DNA from 2 places in the Limnobaculum xujianqingii genome. Region 1 is predicted to be linked to the other one. Evidence: predicted binding sites of a transcription regulator. Region 1 holds the regulator's gene; the other holds the start of a gene.
The links. Region 1 encodes CRP, which controls carbon source genes, mostly activating them, when cyclic AMP is high. Its sites were predicted from a motif close to ATGTGANNNNNNTCACAT; they were not measured.

Region 1 (5,464 bases):
TGCATCAGGTACGCATTCCTTTGCTGATTATTCACGCCAAAGACGATCCCTTTATGTCACCGGAAGTGATTCCGGCAAAAAACAGCCTGCCCGAAAATATTGAATATCAGTTAACGGAACACGGCGGTCACGTTGGCTTTGTCAGTGGTACATGGAAAAAGCCACAGATGTGGCTGGAACATCGTATCCCTGAATGGTTAACCCGCTATCTGGAGAAAAACAAATGATGATCCCGTGGCAGCAACTGGCTCCCGAAACGCTGGAAAGTATTATTGAATCCTTTGTTTTGCGTGAAGGCACCGATTACGGAGAACACGAAAGATCACTACAGCAGAAAGTCGATGACGTTAAGCGTCAGCTAAAAAGCGGTCAGGTCATATTGGTTTGGTCAGAACTACATGAAACCATCAATATTATGCCCAAAGATCGTTTCAGTGATGATATGGAAGAACAACCTTATCCGGAGTATTGATTCATCTGAATAAAATTTTATGACAGCCCTGCATCAATCCGACTATGCTCTGGTAATAATAATGAAAATTAAGGAATCAGGTTAATGTCAGCAAAACATCCAATCATTGCAGTTACTGGTTCCAGTGGAGCCGGTACTACTACCACCAGTCTGGCCTTCAGGAAGATCTTTCAGCAGTTAAATTTAAGTGCCGCACGCATTGATGGTGATGCATATCATCGCTATACACGCCCGGAGATGGATGCGGAAATCCGTAAAGCCAGAGAGCAAGGTCGCCATATCAGCTATTTTGGCCCCGAGGCCAATGACTTTGCACTGTTGGAAAACAGCTTTATTGAATACGGAAAAACCGGAAACGGACGCACACGTAAGTACTTGCATACTTATGATGAAGCGGTCCCCTATAACCAAACCCCGGGTACCTTTACTCCCTGGCAACCGTTACCTGAAACCACAGACTTGCTGTTTTATGAAGGACTGCATGGTGGCATCGTCACCGCTAAGCATAATGTTGCCCAGCATGTCGATCTGCTGGTTGGCGTAGTTCCTATCGTTAACCTGGAATGGATACAAAAGCTAATCCGCGACACGGTGGAGCGAGAACACTCCCGGGAAGCCGTGCTGGATTCCGTAGTTCGCTCTATGGATGACTACATCAATTACATCACCCCACAGTTTTCCCGGACTCATATCAACTTCCAGCGCGTCCCCACCGTTGATACTTCTGATCCATTTTCTGCGAAGAGTATTCCAACGATGGACGAAAGTCTGGTAGTTATTCACTTCAGGGGGCTGACAGGCATTGATTTTCCCTATTTACTGGTCATGTTACAGGGATCGTTTATCTCCCAAACAAACACTCTGGTCATTCCGGGAGGAAAATTGGGGCTGGCAATGGAGTTAATTATCACACCATTAATACAGCAACTATTAGAAGGCAGAATATTAGAATAGGGAAATGAGGGTAAAACAGGCGAATAACCCGAATCAGCGCCGCTTAACCCTCATTTTAGTAAGACAACACGAGACTCTTGGCTCAACCTGTGTTAAAATCATAGTGTGGGTACAATAGATAAATTAGAGTTCGCTCAGGCTGATGTGGCACCAGCCCACAAACACCTCTATATTCTTTTTTACATCAGCTATAATAGCGCTCACCTGGCAAGTTATATGCTTCGGGGCGGGTAAGATTTTCGGCAAGCTTCTCGCTTTGCTGTGTTAGGCAGTGACTACAAAGAGGATAACAACAAATGGTTCTCGGCAAACCGCAAACAGACCCTACTCTCGAATGGTTTTTATCTCATTGTCATATTCATAAATATCCATCCAAGAGCACACTTATTCACCAAGGTGAAAAAGCAGAAACTCTTTACTATATTGTAAAGGGTGCCGTAGCCGTTCTGATTAAGGATGAAGAAGGTAAAGAGATGATCCTCTCCTATCTCAATCAGGGGGATTTCATCGGAGAACTTGGCCTGTTTGAAGAAGGTCAGGAACGCAGTGCCTGGGTCAGGGCAAAAACAGCATGTGAAGTTGCTGAAATTTCATATAAGAAATTTCGCCAGCTGATTCAAGTTAACCCGGATATTTTAATGCGTTTATCCGCTCAGATGGCCAGCCGCTTACAGGTTACCTCTGAGAAAGTAGGAAGCCTTGCCTTCCTTGATGTTACGGGCCGTATCGCACAAACATTACTCAATCTGGCTAAACAACCGGATGCAATGACCCATCCAGACGGAATGCAAATCAAGATCACCCGTCAGGAAATTGGTCAAATTGTTGGATGTTCCCGTGAAACGGTAGGACGTATTTTAAAAATGCTGGAAGATCAAAATCTGATCTCCGCTCATGGAAAGACTATCGTTGTCTACGGGACTCGTTAAATAATAAAGAGAAGCGGATAGGTTTAGGGCCTCCAGTTGCCATATCCGCTTCCCTTTACCCGGGAGGCCTATGTGGCGACGAGTCATTTATCATCCAGAAGTCAATTATGCTCTGCGCCAAACGTTAGTTCTCTGTTTGCCTGTCTTGCTGTTTTGGCTACTCGACGACCTGGCAACCGGCTTTTTACTCTCCCTTGTTCCTGCCTGCTGCAGTATTGGTGGTTTGGATACTCCCCATAAACACTTTTTCAAACGGCTGGCTATTGGCGGCGGGTTGTTTGTTATCAGTAGTGTATTGTTGCAGTTTCTTCTGTTGTGGTCGGTTCCACTACCGATCTGCATGCTTATTCTGACGCTATTATTTGGCGTAACGGCAGAAATTAGTCCGCTTTATGGTCGGTTAATGCCTGCTGCATTAGTCACCGCTATTTTTACCCTCAGTATGGCGGGCAACTTACCTGTTTGGCGAGTAGCCATGTTATTTGCCATTGGCACAGTCTGGTATGGTTTGTTTATCCATCTGTGGTTTCGGCTTTGGCAAGAACAGCCCATGCGAGAATCACTTAACCTGCTTTTCCGTCAGTTAGCCTGTTATTTTGAAGAGAAGTACAGCTTACTGACCCAGCACACCGACCCGGAGAAAGCTCTCCCTCCACTACTGTTACAACAACAGAAAGTGATGGACATCATCTCATTGATTTATCAGCAAATTTATATGATCCCTAACCTGAAACACCCTCGTCATCGGCGATTAATTCAGGCGTTTCAAGTGGCCCTCGATTTGCAGGAACACATTACCGTCAGTTTGCACCAGCCAGTCGAGGTACAAAAACTGGTTGAACAGAGTCAGGCCGAAGCCATCATTCGTCATAATGCAAAGACCATTAGTCAACGTTTGCAGGCATTAGCCGATAATATTCTCTATCACCGCCGTTCAACGCCTTTCAATATGGATTCTGAGTTATCAGCACTGGCAAAAATTGCCCGACAGCATCCGGATAATCCGGTAGGAACTTTTTGTTATTATCATTTCAGCCGTATTGCTCACTTACTTAGCCGCCAAAAGCCTCTATACAACCGAACACTGATGCCGATGCAAAGTCGTCTTCCTTTTTTGCAGGCGCTAAAAAGTTATTGTTCCCTTAAATCTGCCGCATTCAAAAATGCCGCACGCCTTGGCCTCACATTAGCGGCAGGCGCCGGCATTGGGCTGACGCTCAATCTACCCAAGCCTTATTGGATACTAATGACCATTATGGTGGTCAGCCAGAATGGCTATAACGCGACCCGTATTCGAATTCAGCACCGCTCACTGGGCACCATGATAGGTATTCTTGCCGGAGCGGCAATTTTGCATCTCTACTACTCTCAGAACCTGATGTTGATTTTGATGTTGGTACTGACATTTTGCTCTTATCTAATAGTACGTAAGAATTATGGTATGGCGGTGATTGGGTTCACCATTACCGCGCTCTATACCTTACAGATTATCTCTAACAGTGGTATGAACTACCTGTTGCCACGTCTTATCGATACGGTTATTGGCTGTATGCTGGCATTTGCCAGTAGCCTGTGGCTGTGGCCTCAATGGCAAAGCGCACTGTTACGTAAAAATGCTCACAACGCACTGGAGACCTATCAACAGCATCTGCGGCAAATATTTAATATGGGCACAGATGTTGCTGAACTGGCCTATACCCGAATGAGAGTTAATCAGGCTCACAATACGCTTTTTACCGCATTGAATCAGGCCATGCAGGAACCGGGATTCAATACCCGCTATCTGGCCGATATGCGTCTTTGGGTTACCCATAGCCAGTTTTTGGTTGAGCATCTGAACGCGATAACAACCATCGCCCGAGACCAATATGTACTGGTTCCCGCGTTGGCACAGAAGTATTTAAACGCTTGTGAAGTCCTGATTCAGATTTGTCAGCAGCGTCTGGAATATGACGGCCCCAGCGGTGATACCAGCATATTACCGATTGTGGAATCCGGGGATGATAAAGATGAGTTATCAGAGATCTCGATGGAGAAACATATCGAAAGGATACTGGCACACCTTACGACAATGCATACTATTTCTTCACTAGCGTGGCAGCAGAGGCCGCATCATGGAATGTGGTTGAAGAGGAGATTGAGAGAAGAGGGGTAGCTAATAATTTTTTGAAAATTTACCTCGGTGGATATTCCGGCCGTAAACACTATGTATTCATATCTTCACTGTGCTCGGCCGGAAGGGCTATGTACTCAGCTTCGGAGTGCTTCGGGCCTAGCCGGGCTACGGGCACTTCGTTGGCTTACGCCAAATCGACCCCCACGCCCGTCTTTCCCTCAGTTTAACTCTGCTAGTTCATAACTATTTTCAGTTTCAACTAGTTACCTTTCGCTTCAACCATTTGTTTTACCGCTTTTTCAAAGCAATCCATCCCCTGTTGTAGATCTTTTTCCGGGATAACCAGAGATGGAGCAAAACGGATTACGTTAGGGCCGGCATTAAGCAACATCAGGCCATTTTCTACTGATGCAGCAAGAAACTCTCGCGCCATGCCCTGATAACCAGGCTGTAGTTCGGCACCGATTAGCAAGCCAAGGCCGCGAACGTCGGTGAATACATGATAAAGCTGATTAATTTCTTCCAGACGGGTAACGATGTATTCATAGCGTGATTGCACACCCGACAGTACTTCCGGGGTATTGATCACATCAAACGCCGCTTCTGCTACTGCACAGGCCAATGGATTACCGCCATAGGTGGTGCCATGAACACCGGGTTCCATTACTTGTGCCACTTCATCAGTGGTTAACATAGCACTAATAGGGAAACCACCACCCAGTGCTTTGGCTGAAGTTAAAATATCCGGAACGATACCGTATTGCATATAGGTAAACAGTGAACCGGTTCTACCCATGCCAGACTGTACTTCATCAAATACTAATAGCGCTTTATATTGATCGCACAGCTCTCTAACTCCGCGCAGAAACTCAGCGTCAACCGGGGTGATTCCCCCTTCTCCCTGAACCGGTTCCAGTACCACGGCACAAGTGTGGTCATCAATAACGGCTTTAACAGCATCCAGATCGTTAAAAGGAATATGCACGATATCTG
Region 2 (5,464 bases), on a different contig from region 1:
AGCGTTTTCCTTTTACTCAATTCCGACTTTCACGTCAGGTTTATATGGGAGTCTGGGATGCCATGCTGCATGATGATTTTCAACTCGCAATTGGCGTTACTGGTTCAGAATCGCTTTCCAATACCATTCGACTGCTACCCTTTGGCGATGTGAGTTGGGTGTTTGTCCTCTCTCCCAGTCATCCATTGGCCAAAAGAAATGGAATCCTTACCGATAACATGTTGCGCGCCTATCCGGCAATCAATATTGAAGATACTTCTCTCAAACTCACTAAACGGGTAGCCTGGCTACTTCCCGGTCAGAAAGAGATTAAAGTTCCGGATTTACACACTAAACTGGAGTGCCATTTACAAGGGATGGGTATCGGTTTTCTACCTAAAAACTTGTGTCAGCGTTTTATTGATAACGGTCAGCTAGTAACGAAGGAAGTTGAAAATAAGCGCCAACCCTCTCCACTCTCTCTGGCCTGGAGTCATCATGAGCACACAGGCAAAGCAGTTCGGGAAATTGTTTCATTATTTAAACGTAATGATGAAAAGATTGCCGACTTTCTCACCAATATCGATCGGCGTCCTAATCTGGAATAGTCATGCAGGTAAATGGGAACTAAAAAGGGCGCCATACATTTCGACGCCCTCTCAGATAACCACTGCGGATTATTTAACTTCAGTTACCGTATTATCACCATTATCAGGCAATAATGTAGGTGTAGCACCCCGGTTTGCTCCCAACGTCGGTACCGGACGACGGAATCCACGGGTAATATAAACCAGATACAACAGACCCAATCCGCCCCAAATCAGACCCAGCCGCAGAGAATCTTCTTCCAGATTCAGCCACAGAATAACAATCATGATCGCGCCAATCAGCGGAAGGATCAGGAAGCTGAAAATATCCTTAGCGCTTTTATTGCGTTTCTGGCGCACAAAGAAGAACCAGATAACTGAAATATTCACAAAGCTAAAAGCTACCAGTGCACCAAAATTAATCAGTGAAATGGCACTTTCCAGATCGAGAAACAGCGCGGCCAGAGCTACTACGCCAACCAGTAAAATGTTGGTTACTGGTGTTTTCCATTTAGGATGCACATAACCAAACACTTTTTCCGGCAGCACATTGTCGCGCCCCATCACATATAACAGACGGGCAATACTGGCATGAGAAGCCAGACCTGATGCCAGCGCCCCTACTACCGTACAACACAGCAAAATGAACTGGAACATCTTACCGCCAACGTACAGTGCAATTTCTGGCGTTGCATTATCCGGATCGTTCAGCACAGTTAAATCCGGAAAATAGAGCTGAATAAAGAAAGAAACCGTAACGAAAATAATGCCACCGTACAGCGCCGTCAGGAAGATGGCCTTAGGGATCACACGTTTAGGGTCTGGTGTCTCTTCTGACAGCGTGCTTACTGCATCAAAGCCAAGAAACGAGAAGCAAAGTACTGTTGCCCCGGCAATAATCGGCACCATTTGTGCTTCGCTGGAGAAGAACGGTCTGGTGATATCAACCTGGGATCTTCCCGCATCACCAAGATGCAATCCTTCCCAAACCAGATAGACAAACGCCACCAGAATAGCGATCTGGAAAAACACCAGAACCATATTCAGGTTTGCCACCCAGTTAACGCTACGCAGGTTGATTACCGTCATAACAAATACAAAGCCGACAACCCATATCCATGAAGCAACTTCAGGGAACAGTGCTGACAAATATATTTTTGCCAGTAATGTGTTAATCATGGGCAGGAACATATAGTCCATCAGTGATAACCAGCCCACCATGAAGCCTACATGAGGATTTATCGCCTTTTGCGAATAAGTGTATGCCGAGCCTGCTTCCGGAAACTGACGCACCAATTTGCCATAGCTGATAGCAGTAAACAGCACGGCGACTAATGCCAGAATATAAGCGCTTGGGACATGGCCTTCTGTCTTACCGGAAACGATCACAAACGAGTCGAATACGGTCATTGGCGTCAGATACGCCAAACCGATAACGACGATTTGCCACAGTTTTAGTGAACGTTTGAGTTGAACGCGGTTAGCGACAGGTATAGAGGTTGCAGAAAGACTAATAGACATAGCCGTATTCCCCCATACTCTCAACTTTTTTACTCGATAACACACAAAGCAGAGAGGCCGCAGGGGAATAACATAGCGAGCGGCTAAAATTTAAAGGGGTATAACATCGGTTGGTAAGGCGTTGAATTTGCCGTGCGCCATAGTCGCTGCGGCGGTATTGATCACCGACGCAGAGAGGTGGTTTGAGAAGGGAATTTTTCATTTTTATTCCTTATTCAATAAGTTACCAAAATTAAGCGGTATACGTGAATATTTATTAACCTCGGAATAAGCCCTATAAATCTAATATGTTTAAGATTTATAACCATTTTTCTCTGGTCTGATGCAAAAAAATAACCGACGTCATTTTACGCCGGTTATTCACTATTGGGTGCATTTTGCACCACAACAATCCCCTTGCCAATAGTGCAAAATAAATATTTTTCACCCATGGAGAAGGAATTAAAAAAACCTTTAATAAACAACTAATTAAACAGACTAATTCAGTAAATAATTACCGGTTAATTTTTTGTTTTATACTGATAACGGAAATGATCAATTTGATGCTTTACAGAAATGATTTGAAACGATCTTTCATTACATTTATTGTGTGATCCATAGCACATTAATAAAATTTAATTGTATGATAAATCCAATTCTAATGCAGAGGGACTTTTTATGCTGTCGTTCCTGAGACTCTGCTGGCAATACCTCCGAGCCTTTGTTCTGATTTATCTTTGTCTGCTAGCGGGCAACGCTATCTCTACCCTGCTCCCCCTGAAAATTCCGGGTAGCATTATTGGTATGCTGTTGCTTTTTACTCTGCTCTCCACTCAGATATTGCCATCCAATTGGGTAAAGCCGGGTTGTTATCTATTTATTCGCCATATGGCCCTGCTGTTTGTGCCGATTAGTGTAGGGGTAATAAAGTATTATCCTCAACTAGTCAGCCAGTTTGGCCCGCTGGTGATTTCCTGTTTGATCAGCAGCTTAATCACCATGTTGGTGGTCGGCTACTCTTCACACTATATGCACGGCATCAGACGAATGAAATCTGATAAGGAATCATCATAATGTGGTGGGCTATTCCTCTGACTTTGGTGGCCTTTTATGGTGCCCGCCAGGTTGCGATTAAGTTAAAGCAGCCATTGCTTAATCCGCTGCTGATTTCGCTGTTTATTATTATTCCTGTTTTGTTACTGACCCATACCAGCTACGACAGCTACTTTGCCGGCAGTTCACTACTCAACGATTTGTTGCAGCCTGCCGTGGTGGCTTTAGCTTTCCCATTGTATGAGCAATTGCATCAGATACGGGCCCGCTGGAAATCAATTATTACTATCTGTCTGGTTGGTAGTCTGGTTGCTATGATTACCGGTACCGCTGCTGCATTATTACTTGGTGCTTCCCCGGAAATTGCCGCTTCGGTATTACCTAAATCAGTCACCACACCAATTGCCATGGCAACCGCTGAATCTATTCACGGTATTCCAGCCATCAGTGCTATTTGCGTTATGTTTGTAGGAATATTTGGGGCAGTGTTCGGTCACCCAATACTCAATATGCTGAAGATAAAAACACCGTCCGCCAGAGGATTGGCTATTGGCTCAACTGCTCACGCCCTCGGAACAGCACGTTGCGCTGAAGAAGATTATCAGGAAGGCGCTTATAGTTCTTTAGCCCTGGTTATCTGCGGTATTATTACTTCTCTGGCCGCACCTTTTGTTTTTCCAGTGTTAGTAAAACTGTTTGCCTGATTGATAAACATCATTAGGGGTATGGATGAAATTATATTGTTTTTTCATACCCCTAATTTCTTTCCTCAAATAATTAACTTTTCCCGCTAAATATTTTCCTAAATTACTAAAAACAATAGAAACAACGGGAATTGCTATTTCCCTATTTTATTTACATTTTTTCACAGCTTAGGCCGAACAAAAGGAAATTTTTCAGGTAGACTAGCGCCCTAAGACCCGAAATCGCCAACTCATGATTAATGTCGTTTGGATCTCAATATTCAACAAAATATCTATATATTAGTAACATTGATTGTACATTTGTGTTGAGTTTCCTAAAATCGGCGGACGATTACGGGTCGCAGTTGCCCGACTATCCTTTTACCTGATCTAAAAGAGCCAATTTCATGGAACTGGAACACGAAAGTAAACGTCCGTTGTACATCCCCTATGCTGGTCCTGCCCTGCTTGAAACTCCACTACTGAATAAAGGTAGCGCTTTCACCGAGGAAGAACGCAGTAACTTTAACCTCCACGGCCTGCTGCCTGAAGCAATTGAAACCATCGAAGAACAAGCTGAGCGCGCCTATAAGCAATTTTTAGGGTTCAAAACGGATATCGATAAGCATATCTACTTGCGTAATATTCAGGATACTAACGAAACCCTGTTCTATCGCCTGATCGAAAATCACATGAGCGAAATGATGCCGGTGATTTACACGCCAACCGTTGGCGAGGCTTGTGAGCACTTCTCTGATATTTATCGTCGCCACCGTGGCCTGTTCATCTCCTATCCGAATAAAGACAATATTGATGACATGTTGCAGAATGCCACTAAACAAAACGTTAAAGTTATTGTGGTAACCGATGGTGAACGTATCCTTGGCCTTGGGGATCAGGGCATCGGCGGTATGGGGATTCCTATCGGTAAGCTCTCCCTTTACTGTGCCTGTGGCGGTATCAGCCCGGCCTATACCCTTCCTGTCGTTCTGGATGTGGGAACTAACAACCAACAGTGTCTGAACGATCCACTGTATATGGGCTGGCGTCATCCACGTATTACCGGTGACGAATACTTCGAATTTGTTGACGCCTTTATTTGTGCGGTAAAACGCCGCTGGCCAAACGTTCTGCTGCAATTTGAAGACTTCGCACAGCAGACCGCTACGCCACTGCTTAACCGTTATCGTAATGAGCTATGTTGTTTTAATGATGATATTCAGGGCACCGCTGCCGTTACTCTGGGTAGTTTAATTGCCGCCAGCCGTGCTGCCGGTAGTCAGATGAAAGAGCAGACGGTGGTATTCCTGGGTGCGGGCTCTGCTGGTTGTGGTATCGCGGAACAGATCATTGCCCAAATGATCGCCGAAGGCTTAAGTGAAAGCGAAGCCAGAGAGCGAGTGTTTATGGTTGACCGCTTTGGCTTATTAACCGATAAGATGCCAAATCTGCTTGAGTTCCAGTCTAAACTGGTGCAAAAGCATGAGTTACTCAACCACTGGCATACCGAAAATGAAGCTATTTCACTGTTGGAAGTTGTACGTAACGCAAAACCAACGGTAATGATTGGCGTATCGGGTCAGGCAGGTCTGTTTACTGAAGAGATCATTCGTGAAATGCACAAGCACTGTGCCCGTCCGATTGTTCTACCGTTGTCTAACC

Region 2: GOL65_RS18980 (CidA/LrgA family protein) is a predicted target of CRP. The motif match lies at 2,675-2,692, and genes of this name have one in related genera.

Annotation. Positions count from the first base shown of each region.
Region 1 is NZ_JABMLK010000001.1:2,480,478-2,485,941, forward strand. It holds gene GOL65_RS11275 (hydrolase) at 1-227, shown strand, start outside; gene GOL65_RS11280 (YheU family protein) at 224-472, shown strand; gene GOL65_RS11285 (phosphoribulokinase) at 557-1,426, shown strand; gene crp (cAMP-activated global transcriptional regulator CRP) at 1,723-2,355, shown strand; gene GOL65_RS11295 (YccS/YhfK family putative transporter) at 2,426-4,510, shown strand; gene argD (bifunctional acetylornithine/succinyldiaminopimelate transaminase) at 4,731-5,464, opposite strand, start outside.
Region 2 is NZ_JABMLK010000002.1:1,088,037-1,093,500, reverse strand. It holds gene allS (HTH-type transcriptional activator AllS) at 1-587, shown strand, start outside; gene GOL65_RS18985 (APC family permease) at 657-2,087, opposite strand; gene GOL65_RS18980 (CidA/LrgA family protein) at 2,745-3,140, shown strand; gene GOL65_RS18975 (CidB/LrgB family autolysis modulator) at 3,140-3,823, shown strand; gene GOL65_RS18970 (NAD-dependent malic enzyme) at 4,210-5,464, shown strand, end outside.